DNA from 4 places in the Streptomyces sp. NBC_00885 genome. Region 4 is predicted to be linked to each of the others. Evidence: riboswitches for the same ligand, from Rfam matches in the RefSeq annotation. Region 4 holds a riboswitch; each other region holds the start of a gene.
The links. Region 4 has a riboswitch for cyclic di-AMP ahead of OHA61_RS05095 (peptidoglycan DD-metalloendopeptidase family protein). Riboswitches for the same ligand answer to the same signal wherever they lie in the genome.
Positions count from the first base shown of each region.

Region 1: another riboswitch for cyclic di-AMP. It lies ahead of OHA61_RS23285 (transglycosylase family protein); the one in region 4 lies ahead of OHA61_RS05095 (peptidoglycan DD-metalloendopeptidase family protein).
Region 2: another riboswitch for cyclic di-AMP. It lies ahead of OHA61_RS02300 (transglycosylase SLT domain-containing protein); the one in region 4 lies ahead of OHA61_RS05095 (peptidoglycan DD-metalloendopeptidase family protein).
Region 3: another riboswitch for cyclic di-AMP. It lies ahead of OHA61_RS20225 (M23 family metallopeptidase); the one in region 4 lies ahead of OHA61_RS05095 (peptidoglycan DD-metalloendopeptidase family protein).

Region 1 covers NZ_CP108796.1:5,104,431-5,108,008, reverse strand. Annotated here, with positions in the region: gene eno (phosphopyruvate hydratase) at 1-740, opposite strand, end outside; gene OHA61_RS23285 (transglycosylase family protein) at 1,027-1,683, opposite strand; cyclic di-AMP (ydaO/yuaA leader) riboswitch at 1,687-1,862, opposite strand; gene OHA61_RS23280 (transglycosylase family protein) at 2,122-3,000, opposite strand; gene OHA61_RS23275 (cytochrome P450) at 3,113-3,578, opposite strand, start outside.
Region 2 covers NZ_CP108796.1:474,876-478,453, forward strand. Annotated here, with positions in the region: gene OHA61_RS02295 (ATP-binding cassette domain-containing protein) at 1-326, shown strand, start outside; gene OHA61_RS02300 (transglycosylase SLT domain-containing protein) at 410-1,198, opposite strand; cyclic di-AMP (ydaO/yuaA leader) riboswitch at 1,203-1,365, opposite strand; gene OHA61_RS02305 (YncE family protein) at 1,819-2,889, opposite strand; gene OHA61_RS02310 (MbtH family protein) at 3,127-3,327, opposite strand; gene OHA61_RS02315 (amino acid adenylation domain-containing protein) at 3,324-3,578, opposite strand, start outside.
Region 3 covers NZ_CP108796.1:4,449,183-4,452,760, forward strand. Annotated here, with positions in the region: gene OHA61_RS20220 (PP2C family protein-serine/threonine phosphatase) at 1-1,219, shown strand, start outside; cyclic di-AMP (ydaO/yuaA leader) riboswitch at 1,524-1,680, shown strand; gene OHA61_RS20225 (M23 family metallopeptidase) at 1,692-2,735, shown strand; gene OHA61_RS20230 (PrsW family intramembrane metalloprotease) at 2,923-3,578, opposite strand, start outside.
Region 4 covers NZ_CP108796.1:1,099,307-1,102,884, forward strand. Annotated here, with positions in the region: gene OHA61_RS05090 (SGNH/GDSL hydrolase family protein) at 1-310, opposite strand, end outside; gene OHA61_RS05095 (peptidoglycan DD-metalloendopeptidase family protein) at 481-1,422, opposite strand; cyclic di-AMP (ydaO/yuaA leader) riboswitch at 1,427-1,582, opposite strand; gene OHA61_RS05100 (alpha-galactosidase) at 1,985-3,578, opposite strand, start outside.

The sequences.
Region 1 (3,578 bases), 4.0 Mb from region 4:
GCGGCGACGTCGAGCGCGAGCGCGATGTCCTTGCCGGGGGCGTAACCGGCTTCCTTGATGGCCTCGAGGATCAGGTCCAGCGCGGCGCGGTTCGACTCGAGGTTCGGCGCGAAGCCGCCCTCGTCGCCGAGACCGGTGGACAGACCCTTGGTCTTCAGGACCTTCTTCAGCGTGTGGTAGACCTCGGCGCCCCAGCGCAGGGCCTCGGAGAAGGACTCCGCGCCGATCGGGGCGATCATGAACTCCTGGATGTCCACATTGGAGTCGGCGTGCGAGCCGCCGTTCAGGATGTTCATCATCGGAACGGGCAGCAGGTGCGCGTTCGGGCCGCCCAGGTAGCGGAAGAGCGGCAGGTCGGAGGCCTCGGAGGCGGCGTGCGCCACGGCGAGCGAGACACCGAGGATGGCGTTGGCGCCGAGCGAGGACTTGTCCGGGGTGGCGTCCAGGTCGAACATCGCCTGGTCGATCAGGCGCTGCTCGGTGGCGTCGTAGCCGACGAGCTCCGGGCCGATCTGCTCGATGACGGCGAGGACGGCCTTCTCGACGCCCTTGCCCTGGTAGCGGTTCTGGTCACCGTCGCGGAGCTCGAGAGCCTCGAACGCACCGGTGGAGGCGCCGGACGGAACAGCAGCACGGCCCGTGCTGCCGTCGTCGAGGCCAACCTCGACCTCGACCGTGGGATTGCCTCGGGAGTCCAGGATTTCCCGGGCTACGACGACGTCGATGGACGGCACGAGCATCTCCTTCTGGGATGTGACGCTAAAAGTGCAGGGTCTCTTTGGCCTTGCGGCAAGAGCCTAACCGGCGCGGGAGCATCGGTCGGCAGATGCCCGCCCGCTGGGACGAAAAAGGGCATGAAGAGGCTCGACGCAGGACAAACAGCGCGTGAACTACCTGGGGGTAACAGACAGAACCCCGGCCCGGCACGCTCGGGGGAAGCGCGCGGGGCCGGGGTGGCTCTGGGGGATGAGGGCCCGCGGGGTCCGGTGGTCCGCCGGGTCCACCGGAGTCCCAGGGCTCCTCGGGTCAGCTCAGGTGGAGCTGCTGGCCCGGGAAGATGACGTCGGCGTCGCTGATGATGTCCTTGTTCAGCTCGAACAGCTTCTTCCAGCCACCCTTGACCTTCTCGGCCTTCGCGATCTTGCCGAGGGTGTCGCCGGCCTTGACCTTGTACTCGCCGTCGCCCTTCTTCACTGCCTTCTTCGGGGCGGCGGGGCGCTCGGAGCGGGTGGTGGGTGCCTCTGCGCGCTTCACGGCCGGCTTGGCAGCCGGCTTCGCCTTCGGCGTGGCGGCGGAGCCGCCGGTGTACGGCGTGTTGGACAGGTTCACGCCACAGCTCGGCCAGGCGCCCTTGCCCTGACCCGCGAGGACCTTCTCGGCCACGGCTATCTGCTGGTCCTTGGAGGCCAGGTCGGCGCGGGAGGCGTAGGCGGTGCCACCGTAGGCGGCCCAGGTGGAGTTGGTGAACTGCAGGCCGCCGTAGAAGCCGTTGCCCGTGTTGATGGACCAGTTGCCGCCGGACTCGCACTGGGCGACGGCGTCCCACTCGGACGCGGTCGCGGCGGAGGCCGAGGTGGCACCCATCAGCGGGACGGCGACAGCGGCGCCGGTGACACCGGCGAGCGTGGCGATGCGGGTGAGCTTGGACGGGCGACGGTGCTTGGCTTTGCCGGAACGCAGCATGGAGCTTCTCCTCACCGACGCCTACGAGGTGAGCTGTCGGGTTCGGGCCAAGTGAGTTGCCCGGTCGCACGCTCCTGCATGCGACTTCACCCCAAGCCGGTCTCCGCCGTCGATCTCTCAACGGCCGGGCCCGGCGCTTACCTTGGGTCCCCCGCTCCTGCCTTCGGCGCTCTGCGCGACGACTACTCCCCCCGACCGACGGCAGGATTCGGCGTGACGGTCAGTGGTGCCCGCGGTGGCGAGCGGTTCAGACCGTAGACACACGACTCCCCGATGTTCAAAGACGAACATCGGGGAGAAATCGCCCATTTCACCGGGTAGGACATATACGTTTCCGCAGGTGACGGGCGGAATGGGTGATTCCGCCGGGGCAGATGCGTCAGTTGGGACAAAGAGACCCTTGTCTCACTTGCACAGAACCGGACATACGGCCGCGAACTACTCCTGATTCAGGCCCAGATCGAGGCTCTGGCCAGGAAGGATGAGGTCGGGATTGTCGCCGACGGTCTCGCGATTCTTCTCGTAGAGCGCGGTCCAGCCACCGGAGAGCTTCTCCTTGTCGACGATCGCCGAGAGGCTGTCGCCCGGCAGGACGGTGTACTCGCCCGGCGCGGCGTCCGCACTGTCGACCTTGTCCGACTTGTCCGCTTCGGTGCGCGCCGACCCGTCACCCCGGGAAGCGTGGCGCCCGGTTTCGCGGTCGCTGTCCGCATTGTCCGGCTCGGTCTCCTCGGGGGCGGCCTCGCCGCGGTGCTTGCCGTCGCCCGCCGCCGCATCGGGGGCGGCGGTCGCCGACCCGGTCGCGTCCGCGGGCGGCGCGGTGGACGGCTCGTCGGACGGCTCGGCGGGCTTGAGGGTCGGCTTCGCGGACGCGGTCGGCGCCGGAGCCGTGCTCTGCGAGGGCGAGGGTGCGGTGCCCGGGTCGACGCCGGCCGCGGCGCCGTCGTTCTGCAGCCCGGCGATCGCCGCACAGCCGGCCCATGCGGCCGGACCCTGCGCGTCGAGGACCTTCTCGGCGACCGCGATCTGCTGCGAGCGGCTGGCGAGGTCGGCGGTGGGCGCGTAGTCCGCGCCGCCGAAGGCCTGCCATGTCTCCTGGGACATCTGGAGTCCGCCGTAGTACCCGTTGCCGAGATCGGCGCTCCACATGCCGCCGCTCTCGCACTCGGCGACGCGGTCCCAGGTGGAGGCGTCGGCGGCGGAGGCCGAACCGGCTCCGAGAAGGGGAATCGCAATGGCCGATCCCGTCACCCCTGCCGCGACAACGATGGCCGGAGCCTGGCGGGGACGACGGTGGCGACCATGGCCGGAGAGCATGCGTTTGCCTTTCGCGTGACTGCTGAGACGGCAGTGAAAGTAGTCGCATTCGAACGCACATCACAAGTCGATGCAGCGGAGATCACGTGAAAGTCACAGAATTGACAGTCTGTCAGATCTGTCGAGGCGCGAACTCAACGGGCAGAGTGCGCAATCCACGCATAATCAGGCCCCCACGCCACCGCAAATCGGCTGGATCGCCCGCAAGCCGCAAGTCCGGCAATCTCCTGAGCAGCGTCGCGAGCGCGGTCTGCCCCTCCAGCCGGGCGAGCGGAGCGCCGAGGCAGTAGTGGATGCCGTGCCCGTACCCGAGATGCTGGTTGTCACGCCGGGTGAGATCGAGGGTGTCCGGCTCGTCGAAGCGCTCCGGGTCCCGGTTGGCTGCCGCGAGTACGACGAGTACGGGATCGCCCGCCGCGATCCGCTGCCCGCCGATGGTCAGCGGCTCGGTGGCGAACCGCCAGGTCGCGAGCTCCACGGGCCCGTCGTAGCGCAGCAGTTCTTCCACTCCGGTCTCCAGGAGCGCTGTTTCCCCCGCAGCCAGCGAGTTCTGCAGACGCTCGCGCTGTTCCGGGTTG
Region 2 (3,578 bases), 620 kb from region 4:
TGTACGGCGGATCCGAGCTGTCAGGTGGGCAGTGGCAGCGTCTGGTCTGCTCACGCGCTCTGTACCGGCGGCCTTCCCTGCTGATCCTGGACGAGCCGACGTCGCAGATGGACGCGCGCGGTGAACACGGCATCCTCGAGGCCATCAAGGCGATCTCCGCCGACCGCATCACGGTCGTGGTGACGCATCAGCTGGAGAACACCCGGCTGGCGGACCGCATCATCGTCATGGAGCAGGGCCGGATCACCGAACAGGGCCGGTACGAGGACCTGGTCCACGCCGGGGGTCTGTTCGCCGAACTGCTCGCGCTCTCGAAGGACCGGTAGGCAAAAGGACCCGCACGGCCCGGCCGCTCGTCGCGGCGGTTCTCGCCCTTCTCGCCGTGAACCGCCGCGACCTGTGAGGTCGGTCAGTACGCGCCGTTCACGTTGTCGATCGAGCCGTACTTGTCGGCGGCGTAGTTGCACGCGGCGGTGATGTTGGCGACCGGGTCGTAGCTGTCCATCGACGTGCCGGGCACGTGGTAGGCGAAGAACGTGGGGTCGATGACCTGGAGGAGGCCCTTGGACGGCGTTCCGGCCGCGGCGTTGGAGTCCCAGTTGTTGATGGCCAGCGGGTTGCCGGAGGACTCGCGCATGATGTTGCGGTGGATGCCGTCGTAGCTGCCGGGGATGCCGTGCTTGGCCATCACGTCCAGCGACTCCTTGATCCAGCCGTCGAGGTCGTTGGAGTACGTCTTCTTCGGCTTCGCGGCGGGGGCACTCTTCGCCGGGGTCAGCTTCGTCGTGCGCTTGGAGCGGTCGGCCCGGTCAGCCCGGTCGGAGGCGGCGGCAGCCTTGGCCTTCTTGCCGATCGTCAGCTTGAGGCCCGGGTGAATCAGCCGCGGGTCGTCACCGACGACCTTGCGGTTGTCCTTGTAGAGCTTCTTCCAGCCGCCGGTGACGTTGAGCTGGTCCGCGATCTTGGAAAGGGAGTCCCCCGCGACGACGGAGTAGGTCGTGGTGCCGGCCTTCTTCGCGAGGGCCGGAGCTGCGGCCGAGGTCTTGGCGGCGGGGGTGGACTGCGGTGCCGTCTGCGCGGAGGCGGCGGTCGTGGCGATCACCGGCAGGACGAGTGCGGCGCCACCGGTGCCCGCGACGGCGAGACCGCGGCTGAATGCACTGGACTTGGGACGGCGATGCTTACCCTTTGCGGGCATGACGAATTCCTCTCCGTCGCCTGCGAGGTGAGCTGTCGGGTTCGGGCTGGAGATGCCCGGCCGCATTGTGACGGCGACTTCACCCCAAGCCGTTCCGTATTCCGGATCGGCGGCTTACCTGGGTCCCCCGCTCCTGCCGTACGTCCGTGAGTGGGTGGGTGCGGTTTCCGGACGGCGGCAGGATTCGGCGGTCCATCCGGGTTGTCGTGACCGTAAGCGAGGCAGACCGGGCGAAACAAGTCCCGAATTCACATTTCAATTCGCGAGGGGGATTAATCGCGAGAAATTCCCGCCGGTCGGCAAGATCGAGAATCTCAACTTTCTTTCTGCAGAACGGGACTGGGCGCCACGCCGCCGTGCGCGGGCACTGCCGAACGTGACCCATTTCACTGGAGGAGAAGGCAACCGAGTCCGGTTTGCGGCGGTGCGCTCCGGATAAATGGAATTCGCCCGGGTTTCTCTTATGGGGGCATCGAATAACAATAAAGATGAACCGCCCTTGTGGGCTTTTTCGGACATCAAGGCGCTTTTAGGTCGGGTGCACGGGACCGGGCCGTGACAGAGCAGAGCGCCCCGGACGGCGGAGCCCGCCGTCCGGGGCGCTCGGGCGCGGCAGCCGGTCAGCCGGTCGCGCGAATGCGGTGGATGGAGTCCATCGCCTCGGCTCCGACCGCCGCCTTGTCGACGACATAGGCCGTGCCACGCGTGATGACCACATGGTCCGTGTTCGCGCCGGTCGCGAGGTTCGCGAGAACGAGTCCCTTGCGGGGGTCGACCACCGAGGTCGTACCGGATTCCCTGTTGGCCACGAAGACGTTGCCCGTGCACGCGTCGGTCGCGACCGCGAGGGCGCCCGCTCCCGTCGCGATCTCCTTCTGCACCACTCCCGCGCGCAGGTCGATGACGGCGAGGGAACCGCTCGCCTGGTTGGCGGCGTAGGCGGTCCTGCCGTCGCCGGACAGCGCCACGTCGATCGTGCCCTTGCCGGCCGGGATGAGCCTGGGCGTGCTGGATGCCGGGGAGACCTCGATGAGCTGACCGTTGGTCAGATCGGCTGCGTAAACGGTGCCGGTGCGCTCGTCGACGGTCACGCCCGCGGGCGTCGCGCCCGTGACCGTGACGCGCTTCTTCTCCTGGTATGTACGGGTGTCGAAGGCGACGATGCTGCCGTCCTCGAGCCCGGCGGTCCAGGCTAGGTTGCGCTGCTGGTCGACGACGACGTCCCGGGCGTGCTTCACGCCGGGCAGCGTGGCCAGGTGCTCGCCGGTCCGCTGGCTGTAGACGGCAAGGGAGTTGTCGAGCGTGTTGGTGGTCCACACGGTGTTGTGCACGTCGTCGACGGCCACTCCGTAGACGGCCTCCCGCGCACCGGTGGCCTCGTCCTTGAGGGGCGGCGTGTAGGCGGCCTTCACCTTCAGGGTCGCCGGGTCCACCTTGAGCAGCTGGGTCTTGGTGACCGGGGGGTATCCGACCGAGCTGGTTACCCACAGGACATTGTTCCGCGCGGAGTAGGCGGACTGGTAGAGCCCCTGGCCCAGTTGGGCGGAGTCGACCGTGTAGGACGCCTGGAGCGTGTGAACCTGGGCCGGGGCAGCGGCCATGGCAATACCGGCCGGGCCGAGCGCGCAGGTGGCGGTTATGGCGGCGGCGAGTAGGACCCGGCGGCGAATGGTGCTTCGGGTGCGGGACATGCTTGTTCCTCCAGAACAATGAGAAGTGGATGCCGGTTTGTGGCACCGTGGATATGCGCCCCTGCTGGGCCCCTGCCTCACTATGAAGGCAGGGCTTGTCAGTTGTCGGTCGTTCCCCCTCGTCTGACATATCGCTGACACGTTCCGGCCGGGAATCGGAAATGCGGTCGCCGAATTCGTCCGCAAGGGCGCCGCAAGTTCGTCGGAATTCGTGTCCCGGCCTTCTGTTCGGCCGGATCAGCCGGGCGGGGCCGGCGGCGCGGGCTGTGCGGGCGTCAGTGCCCGCAGACAGTCCTCGTGTGATGCGGGGCCGTGTTCCTTGGCCCAGCCCGCCGGCACGGGCAGGAATACCGGCCACAGCGACCGTGCCCCTGCCGTGTTGACGAGGACGAGATGGGTGGGCTCGGAGGTGCCCGTGGGGTCGAAGGGCTGGGTCATGTGTCGAGTTCCTTCAGCCGGGCCATGAGGACGGTGGCGATCTCGTCGAGCTGCCGTGGCTGTGTCATCTCGGGATGCAGGCAGTCCAGCCTGTGCTCGTCGAGCCTGCCGCTCATGTACGGCCGCCAGGCGTGCGGGGTGAGCCAGTCCTCGGCACGGGGCGCGGCTGCCGTGAAGAACAGCAGGTCCCCCTCGAAGGTCTGGTGGCGGTGGGTACGCATGAGGCGGGCGTTGTTGGTGACGATGCCGAG
Region 3 (3,578 bases), 3.3 Mb from region 4:
CGCCGCCCGGCGCGGCTACGGCCAGCCTGGGAAGGGGGCGGTACCGTCCGCAGCCGTGTGGGGACCGGGCAGGAGAGCACCCGTGGCCGAGCCAGAGCAGGGCGGAGCGGACATCTCTCGTGGATTCGTCCGCCTGCTGCCCGCCCTGATGATCGTCGGCGGCGCGATCTTCGACCTCGCGACGCCGCCCCGGTTCACGGCGGTCCCGCTCTTCGCGGCCGCGCCGCTGATCGCGGCCCCCATCTTCACCTGGGTCGGCACCCTGCTGGTCGGTATCGCGGCGATCCTCGGCGTGACCGGGCTGCACCTCTACAACCACACCCTCTCGCAGATCACGGCGTTCACCGAGCTGACCACTGTGATCACCGTCTCGGGCCTCGCTCTGCTGATCAACCGGGTCGTACGGCTCGGCAGTCAGCGCCTCGCGTCGGCCCGGGTGATCGCCGAGACGGCGCAGCGCGCCGTGTTGCCGACTCCCCCGGAGCGGATCGGGGGACTGCACGTCGCCGCGCGGTACGAGGCGGCGCAGAAGGACGCGTTCATCGGCGGCGACCTCTTCGCCGTACAGGACACACCCTTCGGGGTGCGGCTGATCGTCGGGGACGTACGGGGCAAGGGGCTGCAGGCGGTCGAGGCGGTGGCCGTGGTGATCGGGGCGTTCCGGGAGGCCGCCGAGCAGGAGAGCTCGCTGGAAGGGCTCGCCGCGCGGCTGGAGCGGGCGCTGGTGCGGGAGGGCGCGCGGCACAACCTGGACGCGGTCGAGGGGTTCACCACCGCCGTACTGGCCGAGATCCCGCGCGGTGATCGTGTCGTACGGGTCGTGAACCGGGGCCATCCGGAGCCGCTCCTGCTGTACGCGGACGGGAACGTGAACATCCTGGAGCCGACCCAGGCCGCGCTGCCGCTCGGTATGGGCCTCGGGATCTGGCCGGACCGCTCGGACGCGCACCGGCTGCCCCCCGGGGCCACGCTGCTTCTCTATACGGACGGGCTGTCCGAGGCGCGCGACGCGAGCGGCGTTTTCTACGACCCCGGCCGGCGGCTGGCGGGGCGGCTGTTCCCCGGGCCCGAGGAGCTGCTGGACGCCTTGGTGGACGACGTACGACGCCATACGGGTGGCGGCTCGACGGACGACATGGCGCTGCTTGCGGTCAGCCGTCCCGCTCAGGGGCAGCAGGAGCGCCGCACGATCGTGCCCGTGGTCGGCGGGGGCGAGTGAGGGCTCTGGCGGCTCGGCGTCGTTGGCGTCGTGAAGCCGGGCGCCGGACGCCGGACGGACGGATGGGCACGGTACGTAATCGAGAGACACCCCTCCGCATAACATTTGACGAACCGTCAGGTAGCGGGAGGTGTCGGATGGTGCGTCAGGGGCGATCAACTCACCCCACTCCGGGCCCTTGTGTCCGGTTAAGTCCCGGCGAATGTTGTTAATGATCAGTCGGAACAGCTTGGAATCGGGCCCCGGTGTCTATTAACGTTCGATAACGCAGCGCGGTCGTCCCAGTCGTCGCAAGAGGCGGCACCGTGCGCACGCGCCGAATCCCGCAAGGGAACCGGGGAACCACCAATTGGGGTGAATCGGGCACCTTTTGCCGCTCTTGTCCGCGGCGGAAGCGCCCGTAGGAGACCTTCCTGCTCCGAACCCGTCAGCTAACCCGGTAGGCGAGAAGGAAGGAAAGGAGCACGCCTCAGTGGCGTCCAACAAACCTGCCCCGACAGCACCCTTCGAAACTGACTTCTTCGGCGACGAGGTGGCAGAGCGGGCATGGGAGGAATGGAACCCCACCGAGGACTCCGTCCGTCCGGTGCGCGGCCGGCACCGTGTCATGAAGCAGCGCGGCGGACTCGCCCGCAGCTCCACGGTGCTCGGGGTCGGCGTGATCGCCGCGGTCGGCGCGGGCGGCATGGCCACCGCGCAGAGCAAGCCGCCGGTCTCCATATCGCTCCCCGACTCGATCGCGGACAACCTGCCCGACGCCAAGTCCCTTCCAGGCGTCGGCTCGTTCATGTCCGACGACTCCTCGGACGCCGACGCCGGGAACACCGCGCCCCTCACCTCGGCGACGCTCGCCGCTGACACCGGCTCCAAGGCCGAGGCGCAGGGCTCCGCCGGTGAGGCGCTGCGCGCCCGCATCCTCCAGCAGGCCGATCAGCAGCGGGCCGAGGCGGACGCCGAGGCCAAGGCGGCCGCGGAGAAGCTCGCGGCCGAGAAGGCAGCGGCGGAGGCGAAGGCCCAGCAGACCGCGGCGGAGGCCGAGGCCGAGGCGGCGAAGCTCGCCGCCGAGAAGGCAGCGGCGGAGAAGGCCGAGGCCGAGCGCCTCGCCAAGCTCGCCGCGAGCTACTCGCTGCCGACCTCCTCGTACACGATCACCTCCACCTTCGGTGAGGCCGGATCGATGTGGTCCTCGGGCTACCACACCGGCCTGGACTTCGCGGCCCCGACGGGCACGCCCCTGAAGGCCGTGCACAGCGGCACCGTCAAGTCGGCGGGCTGGTCCGGGTCTTACGGCTACCGCACGGTGCTGGAGCTCGAGGACGGCACGGAGATCTGGTACGCCCACCAGTCCTCGATCTCGGTCAGCGTCGGCCAGAAGGTGACGACGGGCGAGACGATCGGGCGCGTGGGTGCGACCGGCAATGTGACCGGCGCGCATCTGCACCTCGAGGTCCACACGGCGAGCGGGACCGGCATCGACCCGATGGCCTGGCTGCGGGACAAGGGCCTGACCGTCTGATTTCTCCGTACGCCCCCTCGCGCCGCCGCTCGGCGCGAGGGGGCGTTTATGCGGATGCCCCCATGTGCGCGGTGCACCGCACTCCCATGAACGCCGGCAGTTCTGGCGCTCACCCCCCGACGCCAGGGCTGCCGGTCCTGTGCCCCGGTCGCGTACGGCATGCGGGCGGAACAAGCGCCCTGCCAGCCTAGGAGCGGTACGGGTTGTAGCCGCCGTAGTCGCGGTGCGGGGGCGGGGTCCATACCCGGCCCGTCGCCCGCGCCGCGTAGCTCAGCGCGGGAGACGCGACTTCCTTGCGCTGCCACAGGTGGTGCAGCAGCTCCTGCTCGCGCTCCATGAAGTCCGGGCCCGCCGTGCCGCGGTGGGCCCGGTGGCGCAGAAAGGCCAGGGTCGTCGCGAACCGTTCGTACTCCGAGACGGCGTGGGCCGCGGCCGGTCCGTGCGTACGGCGGGCGATGTCGCGGGCCATCGTGCGCGCCCGCATCGAGGAGAGCGCGCGCGGCTCGTCGGCCGTCAGCCAGCCGGCCGCCGCGTATGCGGGCAGTTCGGTGGATATCGTGCGCAGTTCGCACTGCCGGGTCCAGATCGTGAGCCAGGTCAGCAGCCCGAAGACCGGGACCATGAACGCCCCGTACACCGCATAGAAGCCGAACGGGCCGAAGAGCGACACCGAGCCGTTCCACAGCGCGTGCATGCCCATCGCGAGGGCGAGGCCCAGCAGTGGCAGCGCGATCCGCCGGAATCGCTGGCGTCGTGCGGCGAGCGCCGCGATCCCGAAGCCGATGCCCGTGAGCACGGTGAAGAGCGGATGCGCGAACGGCGACATGACGACACGTACGAAGA
Region 4 (3,578 bases):
CCGGGTCGGTGCCGGGCCGGATGATGTCGTTGCCGCCCGCGCAGAACGTCACCAGGTCCGGGGCCAGTTCCATCGCCCTTGGCACCTGTTCCTCGACGATCTGGTCGAGCAGGCGCCCGCGCACGGCGAGGTTGGCGTACCTGAAGGTGTGCTCCGGCATCCGGTCGTCGAGCAGCACCGCGAACCGGTCCGCCCAGCCGACGTACATCCCGTCGGGGCCCGGGTCGCCGACGCCTTCGGTGAAGCTGTCACCGATCGCCGCGTACGACCCGAATCCGCCGCTGTTCTCTGTTCTCGAATCGTCTGCCACAAGTACTGATCCTCCCCTTACGGATGTGACCTACGCGACCGTAAGGAGGGGTTGACGAGGGGTGATCTTTGCCACCGCTCAAGATTGTCCACGGCGGAATACGCCGGATCCCCCCGCGCCGCCGCTGCGGCACGAGGGGACCGGGACGTGATCGCCGCGTCGGACGGGCGTCAGACGGTGACGCCGTGCTGGCGCAGGTAGGCCAGCGGGTCGATGTCCGAGCCGTAGCTCGGGCCGGTGCGGATCTCGAAGTGCAGGTGCGGTCCCGTGGAGTTGCCGGTGGAGCCGGAGAGGCCGATCTGCTGGCCGCCGCTCACGCTCTGGCCGGCGGAGACGGCCAGGGCGGAGAGGTGGGCGTACTGCGAGTAGCTGCCGTCGCTGTGCTGGATGACGACCTCGTTGCCGTACGCGCCGCCCCACCCGGCGGAGACGACGGTGCCCGGGCCGACGGCCTTGACCGTGGTGCCGGTGGAGGCGGCGAAGTCCACACCGGTGTGGTAGCCGCTGGCCCACATCGACCCGGCGAGGTGGTACGGCGTGATGACGGTCGCGCCGTCGATGGGGGTCGTGAAGCCGGAGCTGCTGGTCTGCGGGGCGCTCTTCGCCGAGCCGGAGTCCGTGGAGACCTTGGCAGCGGTCTTGGCAGCGGGCTTGGACGCGGTCTTGGCAGCGGACCGGGCCTGGCTCTTCTCGCGGTGCTGCGACTTCTCGGGAGCCTTGGCCTTCGAGGCGGCGCCGAGGGTGAGCTTGAGGCCGGGGTGGATCAGCGAGGGGTTGTCACCGACCCGCTCGCGGTTGTCCTGGTACAGCTTCTTCCAGCCACCGCGGACATTGTGCTCGTCCGCGATCTTGGAGAGATAGTCGCCGGCGACGACGGAGTACGTCGTGGGTGCGGCGGCCGGCTTGTGCGGCGCCTTGTACGCGGCCGGTGCCGCGGTGGCGGTCACGGTCGTGTGCGACGAGGTCGCGACGGGGGCGGTCTTGCCCGCGGCGTGGGCCCCGGTGGCACCCATGAGCGGGATCGCGATGGCGGCGCCACTGGTGCCCGCTGCGACGAAACCGCGGGTGATCGGGCTGGTCTTGGGACGGCGGTGCTTACCCTTTGCGGGCATGGCGCTTTCCTCTCCGGCGCCGGCGAGGTGAGCTGTCGGGTTCGGGCTGGAGATGCCCGGCCGCGCGGTTGCGCTGCTTAACCCCGAGCCGTTCCACAAGTGCGGAATCGGCGTACTACCTGGGTCCCCCGCTCCTGCCACGCGTGGGTGGGTTCGAATTCCGGGCGGCGGCAGGATTTGGCGGTCCGTCCGGATTGCGGTGAACGTAAACGAGCCGGGCCGACCGGAACAAGCGACCGCAATTACGGATCACCATCCGGCGTGATATCGCCGGAGAATTCCCGTTACGCTCCGTCAATCAATGATCTTCCCTGCCCTGTCAGGCAACGGATTTCGCAACCGTCACGCCGCCACACACCGTCACAAATATGATCCTGCTCACGAGGCATGCCCCATCTGCATTGCAGACGGGGCAGGTTATACCGAACCGTCCAATTCGGACAGAAGCACCATTTGATGACTATCGACCGATCAGGCTCACTTTTCCCTCGGATCCACCATTACCGAGAAATTCCGCGGCGGCTGATTGTCCCTTTTCGGGCGTATTCTCCGGACCTCTCCGTCACGGTTGCCTCCGCACGAGCCGCCGCAGCCGGATCACCGTGGCGTCCAGGTCACCCTTGAGTCCGGTGTGCAGCCCGTGGTGCAGCAGTAGCGACCCAGGATGCTCGGCTCCGGTGTCCGGGCACTCGTAGACCGCCGCCGGATCGAGACCGCGCAGCCTGAGCCGCGGCGGCTGTTCGCCGTAGTGCTGCGCCTGCAGCCAGGCGAGGACGACGGTCTCCTCGCCATGTACGTACTGGACGGCACTGAGCCCGCCCTCGGGCGCGCGCAGCCGGTACAGCTCGCCGTGCTGCACCAGCGGCCTGATCTCCTTGTAGAGCTCCACCCAGCCGCGCGCCTCTGCGAGCTCCTCGTCGGTCCACTCGGTGAGGTCGCCGCCGACCCCGAGCACCCCGGCCATCGCACTGACGAAGCGGAAACGCAGCGTACTGATGCGGCCGTTGAGCTGGACATTGGGGCTGTCGGTGACCCATGCGGCCATGACCCGAGCCGGGTGCAGCTGGGTGAAACCCCGCTGGATGGCGAGCCGGTCCAGCGGGTCGGTGTTGTCCGAGGTCCACACCTGGTCGGTACGCGCGAGGATGCCGAGGTCGATCCGGCCGCCGCCGCCCGAGCAGGACTCGAAGGCGACGCAGGGATGCGCGGCCCGCAGCCGGTCCAGCAGTGCGTACAGCGCGTGGACATGCTCGACCCACAGCTTCTGCGGGTACTCCTCACCGGGCCAGCCCGCGTCCGTGAAACAGCGGTTGAAATCCCACTTCACATAGTCGATGGGGGCATTGGTCAGCAGGGTGTCCAATTGCTCCCACAGATAGTCCTGCACGTCCCGGCGGGCGAGATTCAGCACCAGCTGATTGCGGAATTCGGTCCTGGCGCGGCCCGGATGGTGCTGCACCCAGTCGGGGTGCGCCCGGTAGAGATCGCTGTCGGCGTTGACCATTTCCGGCTCGACCCAGATCCCGAACTGCATGCCCAGCGCGTGCACTTCACCGGCGAGCGGGCCCAGGCCCTTCGGGAAGCGCTCGGCGCTGGGGGTCCAGTCGCCGAGGCCGGCGCGGTCGCTGGTGCGCCGCCCGAACCAGGCGTCGTCGACGACGAACAGCTCGACGCCCATGGCTGCGGCCCGATGCGCGAGGGCCCGCTGCTGCTCCTCGCAGATGTCGAAGCCCGTGGCCTCCCAGGAGTTGTAGAGGACCGGCCGTTCGGTCGCGGCGTCCGGAATGACGTGTGCCAGCTGCCAGGCGTGCCAGGCCCGGCTGGCACCGCCGAAGCCGCCGCTGCTCCACAGCCCGGCGAAGACGGGCGAGGTGTAGGACTGCCCGGGCGCGAGCCGCAGCAGCCCTGAGTCGTCGTAGCCCGCCCCACCGGTGATCTGCACCAGACCGTCGGGCAGTTGCTGTACGCAGATCCGCCACGATCCGGACCAGCCGAGCGCCACGCCGTACACCTCACCGTGCTCCTCGGTGGCCTCCTCGGCGTCCAGCGCCACCCACGGCAGATGCTGATGCCCGGTGTGGCCGCGGCGACTGCCGATCACCTTCTCCCCGTATGTCAGTTCCGACCGTACGAGCAGGGATTCGGCGGCCCACCGG